2 regions of the Aeromicrobium changchenzhani genome follow, and region 2 is predicted to be linked to the other one. Evidence: riboswitches for the same ligand, from Rfam matches in the RefSeq annotation. Region 2 holds a riboswitch; the other holds the start of a gene.
The links. Region 2 has a riboswitch for thiamine pyrophosphate ahead of AC2YB9_RS01580 (ECF transporter S component). Riboswitches for the same ligand answer to the same signal wherever they lie in the genome.
Positions count from the first base shown of each region.

Region 1: it holds a riboswitch for thiamine pyrophosphate, as region 2 does, so the genes downstream of both, thiO (glycine oxidase ThiO) here and AC2YB9_RS01580 (ECF transporter S component) in region 2, are expected to answer to the same signal.

Region 1 is NZ_CM172480.1:2,720,327-2,724,400, reverse strand. It holds gene AC2YB9_RS13745 (ABC transporter ATP-binding protein) at 1-157, opposite strand, end outside; gene AC2YB9_RS13740 (ABC transporter permease) at 150-941, opposite strand; gene AC2YB9_RS13735 (ABC transporter substrate-binding protein) at 948-1,958, opposite strand; gene AC2YB9_RS13730 (TenA family protein) at 1,955-2,638, opposite strand; TPP riboswitch at 2,632-2,729, opposite strand; TPP riboswitch at 2,765-2,872, shown strand; gene thiO (glycine oxidase ThiO) at 2,862-4,016, shown strand; gene thiS (sulfur carrier protein ThiS) at 4,013-4,074, shown strand, end outside.
Region 2 is NZ_CM172480.1:291,773-295,846, reverse strand. It holds gene AC2YB9_RS01585 (ABC transporter ATP-binding protein) at 1-896, opposite strand, end outside; gene AC2YB9_RS01580 (ECF transporter S component) at 902-1,522, opposite strand; TPP riboswitch at 1,512-1,621, opposite strand; gene AC2YB9_RS01575 (ankyrin repeat domain-containing protein) at 1,728-2,111, opposite strand; gene AC2YB9_RS01570 (NUDIX hydrolase family protein) at 2,144-2,692, shown strand; gene AC2YB9_RS01565 (MFS transporter) at 2,802-3,983, shown strand.

The sequences.
Region 1 (4,074 bases), 1.1 Mb from region 2:
CGGCGATCGCGTTGAACAGCGTGCTCTTGCCGCAGCCGCTCGGTCCCACGATCGAGACGAACTCACCGGGCCGGGCGGTGAAAGACACGCCATCGAGGACCGACCGGTCGCCAAACGAGTAGCGGACACTCGCCAGTTGGATGCGGTGCTCAGCCATGGCTGCCCTCCTTGGACTCGCGATGCCAGGGGATAGCCAGGCGCTCGACGACATAGGTGAAGGCAAACAATGCGACGCTCAGCACCGCGGTGGCGACGACGGCCGCGAGCACGAGATCGGTGCGGAACGAGTTCTTCTGCAGAGCCATATAGATGCCCAGTCCGCTGACGGCGCCGACATACTCGGCGAAGATCGCGCCGACGACGGCATAGGTGATCCCGATCCGCAGCGCTGTGAAGAAGCGTGGCAGCGCGGCGGGGAGGCGTACATAACGGAATCGTTGCCATGGCGAAGCCCCCATACTCTGCAGTAGTGCTGTGGCCTGCGGGCCAGCCGCCGAGAAACCCTCGATCAGGCCCAGAGTGATCGGAAAGAAAGTCACCAGCGTGATGACGAGGACCTTCGGCAGCAGCCCGAATCCGAACCACATGATCATGAGCGGCGCAATCGCGATGATCGGAAGCGTCTGCGAGACAACAAGCAGCGGTATGACCGCGCGTCGTAGCCACGGCAAGAAGTCGACACATATTGCGATGATCCAGCCGAACACGAGAGAGACACCAAACCCTACAAGCGTGACGAACAGCGTCGCCCGAGTGTTTAGCCATAACGGTTCCCGGTTGACCCAGCCCTGCTGCGCCACCCGGATCGGCGACGGCAGGAGCCGCGCTTCGATGCCCTGCGCCCAGACGTAGGTCTGCCAGATCAGCAACACCGCAGCGAGCGCGATGGCCGCCGGTAAAATGGTGCGGGCAGTCGTTCTGCCCTTTTCGACGATATGCACCCGGGGCTATTTCGACAGGTAGTCGTTGGTGAAGTACGCCGACCAGTCGGGCCGTTCGGTGATCGTGGTGCCGTCTTCATCGGTGAGGATGCCGTTCTCTAAGAGGAAGTCGGCATAGCCGCTCCACTGATTGAGGGTCTGCGTCCCAACGGTGCCGTCATCGGCCTTGAGGTAGTCCGATGACAGCTCGGCTTGGCTCTCCTGCACGAGCTTCTTGTCGGCGAACGTGCCCGGATTTGCCGCGATTAGGATCGTTGCGGCGGCGGCCGGGTCATTCGCCGCAAAGGCGTAACCCTTCTGCAGGGCGCCGACGAATGCGCGTGCCTGCTTCGGATGCTTCTGAAGCCAGTCGCGGTTCGCGTCGATCACGATCGCGTAGGCATCGGGGAAGCCGAAATCGGTGTACTTGAAATACTTCATCGGTGTGCCGTTGTGCTCGGCGGCGAATCCTTCCCAGACGAGGAATGGGATGGTGAAGTCAACCTTGCCCGAATAGAGCGCCTCGTATGCCGACGTGCCCAGCGTGACTGTCTTGAACTCACCCTTGCCGCCGTCATTCTTGATAACTTGGCTCAGCGCCGGCTGCTCATACGGGGCACCGAAACCTGCGTATGTCTTGCCGTCCAAGTCCCGCGGCCGGGTGATCGTGTCGTCGTCGGCGCGAACCCCGATGGCTGTCGCCCAATGTTGCAACGGCGCCATCACCGAGATCACGTCGGCACCGCTGGCCTGTGCCAGCACGGAAGCATCGTGGAAACTCACGCCGAACTCGGCATTGCCCGCGTCGATGAGCTGGTCGGGCTGGGTTTCGTTGTAGGGGAGAACCCTGACGTCGATGCCAGCGTCCTCGAAGTATCCTTCGCTGAGTGCCACATATAGACCGGTGTGGTTCGTGTTGGGCGTCCAATCGAGCGCGAAGCGGACCGTCGCCCCAGTTGATTCCGGGCCCTGTGCACAGCTTGTGAGTGCGAGAGTCAGAGTGAGCGCGGCGCCAAGGCCACGGATGACGGTCCTCACACGGTCGGCCAGGGCTGGCGCTGGAAGGCACTGTGCCAGAACAGCAGCTCGTACCGGGTTGCGGTGGCAAACGTATCAGCCATCGCCTCGCGTTCGGTCTTTGTTGCCGTGGCAGCGGCTTCATCGACTGTTCGACGGGCGGTGCGTACCGCTGCCTGGAATTCTTCGCCGTCATAGGTCGCCACCCAGGTGGCATACGGGTGGTCGGGGTCGGTGGCCAACAGTGCGGAGGCGCTTCTTGCCAGCCGCGCACCGACGTGGGCGTAGATCCAAAAACACGGCAGGACCGCGGCGGCGGCCACCGGATAGGGCGCTGTCGCCGCGGTAGCCACGAGATACGACACATAACCTAGGCACGTCGGCGAGTGTTCCTCGACAATGTGCGGGTCCGAGATCTGGGTGAGGATCCCGCTGTGCAAGGTTGTTTCCACCACCGCCGCGGTATGCGCTGACGATGCCCAGAATGCGGCGGCTTCGGGGTGCGGGGCACGGGCGGCGAGCAAGGCGAGCGCCTTCGCGTAGCCGGCCAGGTACAACGCATCTTGGCGGACGTAGAAAGCGAAGTCGTCGAGCGGCAGAGTGCCCGCGCCGAGGTGTTCGAGGAATTCGAGCTCGTCGATCGCGCGGCGGAGGTCGGCGGTGCCGGCCCACAGGTCATCGGTGAATGTAACTACGGCCATAGCCGTGACATCCCTTCGCCAGTATTAACTGCATCAGGTTCGCGGGTGTCATCTCAGCTCCGCCGGTTGCGGGGCACCCCGTGTCATTACCCGGCGACGCTAGCACAGGGTCGTAGCGGCGTAGGGTGGGTGCTGCGCGGGAGCCTGGCGACGATCTGGGCTGAGAGGGCACTTTGGCCGACCGCTGAACCTGATCTGGATCATGCCAGCGAAGGGAGCATTCATGAGGACTTCGACCACCGACGTCTTGGTCGTTGGCCAAGGTGTGGTGGGCGCGATCGCCGCGTGGCGAGCCCGTGTAGCAGGCCTGACCGTGGCGTGTTTGGATCCGCGACCCGGCGATGGCGCCTCGTATGCTGCGGCAGGCATGCTGGCGCCCGTCACCGAGGCCAACTTCGCAGAACACGACCTTGTACGACTCAACGTTGCATCGGCGGCCGCGTGGCCCGTCTTCGCGGCCGAGGTCGAGCACACCTCCGGGACTGACATCGACTTTCGAACCAGTGGCATCTTGACAGTCGCCTATGACGCTGGCGACGCCCAAGAACTGCTGCGGCTACGAGACATGCAGCGCCGTTGGGGCCTGGAGGCCCATGAGTTGACCATCGCAGAGGCGCGCGCCCGCGAACCGCTGCTCGGGCCCCGCATCGCCGGCGCCTACTGGGTTCCCGGCGACCACCAGGTCGATCCGCGTTCCCTGCACCGCGCGCTGTCTCAGATCCTGCGCGACCTAGGCGTCGAAACCATTCGCGTCGCGGCCGATCGTCTCCTGGTCGATGCCAGCGGGGCCGTGACCGGAGCCGTCGACACCGACGGCGTCGCCTATCTGGCGGAGCGCGTCGTGGTCGCTGCGGGTCACGCCGCGCGGTCCATCGTGGCTCCACTCGCGCACATCACCGCCCCTACGCGAGCGGTCAAGGGTCAGATCATCCGTCTTGACGGTCGCGATATGGACTGGATCGGCGCGGCGCGCATCGTACGAGGGTTCGTGCAGCAACGCCCCATCTACGTCGTGTGGCGCCCCGGCGGCGAGATCATCATCGGCGCCACGTGCGAAGAGCTACCCGATGACCGCCAGTCCACCGTCGGCGGTGTCTTTGGGTTGTTGCGCGATGCGCGAGCAATCATCCCCGGCCTGGACGAGGTGCCGATCGCCGCCCTCGACGCGCGCGCCAGGCCCGGTACGCCCGACAACCTGCCGCTGCTGGGGCAGACCGCCACGCCGGGACTGATCCTGGCCACCGGCCACTACCGCAACGGCATACTGCTGTCGGCGCTCACGTCCTCGGCGTGCGATGACATCTTCGCCGAGCGCCCGCTCGACGACCTGTGGTCGATGGCCGACCCGATGAGATTCACCGTGAAGGAGCCTGCATGAGCACCATGACCGTCGTCATCAACGGCAAAGAGCACCCACTCGCCACCGAGGCCTCCCT
Region 2 (4,074 bases):
CCCGCGCCGCTCGGTCCTCTGAGCGCCGTGATTGCGCCCGGTTCGAGATCCGCGCTGAATGCGGTCAGCGCATGTGATGTCTCGGCACCGCGAAGAGTGCGCGTACGCAGATCGACGCTCACCTCACTCAGCGCGATGCGCAGCGGATCGGCGCGCGGTTGAACCAACGCTTGGGGAATCTCCAAGGGCGTTGGCGTCGGCAGCCCGGGCGCCCAGACACCGTCCGGAAGGTTCGCCGCCGTCAACGAGGTGGGTGGTCCATCGCTGACTATGCAGCCATCCTTGGAGAGCACGATGACCCGATCAACATGCTCCAGCCACGGGCCGATGTGATGTTCGACGACGATGAGGGTCGAATCGCCGGCAGCATCGATGATTGCCCGTCGTACGGCCGTCGCATTAATCTCATCAAGCATCGATGTCGGTTCATCAAGCAGCAACAACTGCGGCTCCATCGCGAGTACGCCGGCTAGCGCGAGCCGCTGGAGTTCCCCGCCGGACAGTGCCGTGGTGAAGTGATCTGCACGGTATGGGAGCCCGACCGCCGCAAGCGCAGCGGTCACTCGCCGGGCGATCTCAACTCGCGACAACCCGAGATTCTCTGGCCCGAATGCCACATCGCGTCCGATGCGCTCCGCGACGACGGCATCGCCGGGATTTTGCAATAGCAAGCCGATGCGGCCGTCCACCTCAACGTCACCGCTCTTGTCCCCGGCGATGGTGGTTCCCAGAGCGCCTGCAAGCGCATACAAAAGGGTCGATTTTCCGGCGCCACTCGGCCCGGTGATGAGGACGCGCTCGCCAGCTTCGATGGTGAGATCGAAGCCAGCGATCACTGGCTCACGACGACCGAGCGGCCGCCAGGAAAACCCGCAGAAACGAGCCCCGGCGGCCATGGACGTCACACCTCGGGACTGGCTTCGCGCCCCGGCCCGAAGGAATCAAGCACGCCAGCTCGGGCGAGCGCGCGCGTCAACGCCCAGCCACCCGCACCCGCGATGATGGCACCCGAGACAGCCAGGAAGCCCAGATGCGCAAACCGGTAGGGCCATTCCCAATCGGGGTAATAGGCCTGCCATTCATACGCGCCTTCGAAGGCCGCCGACAAGATGCCAGCAAGCGCCGCCGCAAAGATGCCGAAGCGTTTGTAGAGGAAAACCGCCAAAATCAATTCGGCGCCAAGGCCCTGCCAGAATCCCGAAACCAGCACGCTCATACCCCATTGGGTCCCGCCGGGAACCAATGCGGACACAGCAGCCGCGATGATCTCGGTCACGAGCGCCGCGCCGGCTCTGCGGACGATTAGACCGCCCACCACACCGGCCATCAGCCAGGGGCCAACCATGAGACCCGCCGATGGCGGATAGCTCAGGTTGAGCAGGTTGCTGATCGGCTCATACAGCTTCCCCCAGCCCCAGAAGATGACACCGAAGGCGACACCCAAGGTGGCGATGGTGACCAGATCGATGGTCCGATAAGAAAAGAACTCACGGACTTTGGAGGGTTGCACAGATGTTGTCATGCGGACTCCCTTCGCCGGTACTAACCGGAGCAGGTTCAAGGGTCTGCGGTGGATCCGCACTCTCAGCACCGTCTGCAAGGCGCTCCCCTGTCATGTGAGTCCAGCGTACCTCCTTCAAGCCAACCCGACCCGGCGGTGGCTGGGCAACCTTTCAGCCTGCCGAGTGTTGCCACGACCCTTGAACCCAAGCCGCCGATGCGGTTGCTCAGACACCGCCCAGCAGGTCCGTGCGATCGAACATCTCGGCTGCAGCCCGGCCCGAGGGCGTGCCTACATCGAGATCCGCATCCGCGGCGAGCAGCAGTGCGACAACTTCTTCGTCACCTTTAAACAATGCACCGGCGATCGGCGACTGGCCACGATCATTGATCGCATCAACGTTCGCACCGCGCTCGATAAGTGCTGCCAGGATCGACGTATGACCGTGATAGGCCGCCAGCATGAGCAGGGTGTTGCCCGCCGTATCGGTCAATTCGACCGGCACTCCCGCGTCCAAATAGGCCGTCAGGTGCTCGGCATTTCCCTCCCGCGCATCGTCGAGGAGTTGCTGCGCGAGAGCGATTGCGTCCGCATCGGGCGTTTCAGTCATGGGAAGAAACGTAGCAACTGCGAGAATGCGTTATGGCTTCTGTACGCACTCCCGATCCCAATCCCGGCTGGCTCTCCGACATCGCACTCGAGGAGACGCGATCACGAGTGCCGATTCTGTATGTCGAAGCGGTGCCCGTACGGATCGATGCACTCGGCCATGTCGAGCTAATCGGCATACTGCTGCGCGGATCGGCAACAACTGGCGAACTCACCCGAACGCTCGTTTCAGGCCGCGTCATGCACGGTGAATCAGTCCGCGACGCGCTGCTTCGAAACCTCGAGAAAGATCTCGGACCGACTGCCTTTCCGCAGTTGCCAGTCAGCACAGTGCCGTTCTCGGTGGCCGAATATTTCCCGCTGCCGGGCGTCACGCCGCTCCATGACCCGCGCCAGCATGCGGTTGCGCTCGCCTACGTCATCCCGGTCACCGGCGACTGCCAGCCCCGCCAGGATGCGCTCGAACTCACTTGGCTCACGCCGGAGGAGGCGCTGAGCACCGAAGTCCTGGACGATATGGAAGGTGGCAGAGGCGCGCTGCTGCGCGAGGCATTGGCCTCGGTCGGTACCTTCACCCGTTGAGCGGTGTCTCAGCAACCTCTCGACTCCCCCGGCGGTGTCTCAGCCACCTAATTGCGGCGGGATTAGGTTGCTGGGGCACCGCCCATGCGGAGGAATATGATGTCGCTTGATGATCGCTGAGCGCACGCCCAATCGATGGCTGATGCTGGCAGTCAGCATGGCCGGACAGATCGCTGGCACCGTGTTCATCAGCGCGGCACCATTCCTCATCCCGCTGCTCCACCTCGAACGCGGACTCTCGCTCGTTCACGCTGGTCTGATCGCTTCAGCCCCGCTCGTCGGTACGACGCTGACGCTGATCCTCTGGGGCGCGGTGGTCGACCGGATCGGTGAGCGGCGCTCGATGGCATACGGGATGACGCTCATCACCGTCTCGGCGTTCGCGGCGGCTTTCACCTCCCACTCGTACGCTGCGCTCGCCGTCTTCCTGTTCCTCGGCGGCATGGGCGGCGCCAGCGCCAGCTCAGCCAGCGGGCGCATCGTTGTCGGCTGGTTCCCCGCCGATCAGCGTGGCTTCGCGATGGGTATCCGCCAGACCGCACAACCGCTCGGCGTCGGACTCGCCGCATTGATCATCCCGGTGACCGCCAAAAATTTCGGCCTGTTCACCGCAATCCTGGTCCCGGCCTGCCTGTGTTTGATCGCGCTCTTGATCGGCCTGCTCATTGTCGATCCGCCGCGACCGACCCGGCAGCAAGCCGCCGATCTCGGTCATCTGGTGAATCCTTACCGCCGCGACGATCGTCTGTGGCGGATTCACGTGTCATCCATGTTGCTGGTCATCCCACAATTCACCGTGTGGACATATGCGGTTGTCTGGCTCATCAGCGATAAGGGATGGTCCGCGTTCGCCGCAGGCGCGCTCATCGCCGCGGTCCAACTGTTGGGTTCGGCCGGTCGGGTCGGCGCCGGCGTTTGGTCCGATCGAGTCGGCAGCAGATTGGGCCCGATGCGCATCGTTTCGGTCGCGGCGATGTTGTCAATGCTTGCCCTCGGCCTGCTCGAGGGAACTCCGCTTGCGATCACGTTGATGGTGATCGCGTCGATCATCACCGTTGCCGACAACGGCCTTGCGTTCACCTCGGTGGCCGAGATCGGTGGCCCGTACTGGTCGGGCCGAGCCCTCGGCACCCAGAACACCGGCCAATTCCTGACCTCCGCGGCCGTGCCGCCGTTGATCGGTGCCGCAATCACCGGGCACGGCTATGCCTTCGGTTTCGCGATCGTCGCACTGTTCCCGCTAATCGCGATACCGCTGATCCCCGTCAAGGGCGAACGCCCCTCCCGTTAAAACGTTTCCCAGGATATCCTGGGGAACTGTCACTCTTGACAGGTTGCAACCTGTGAGAAGTGACAGTTTTCTGTTAAGAGCAGCGCTCTAT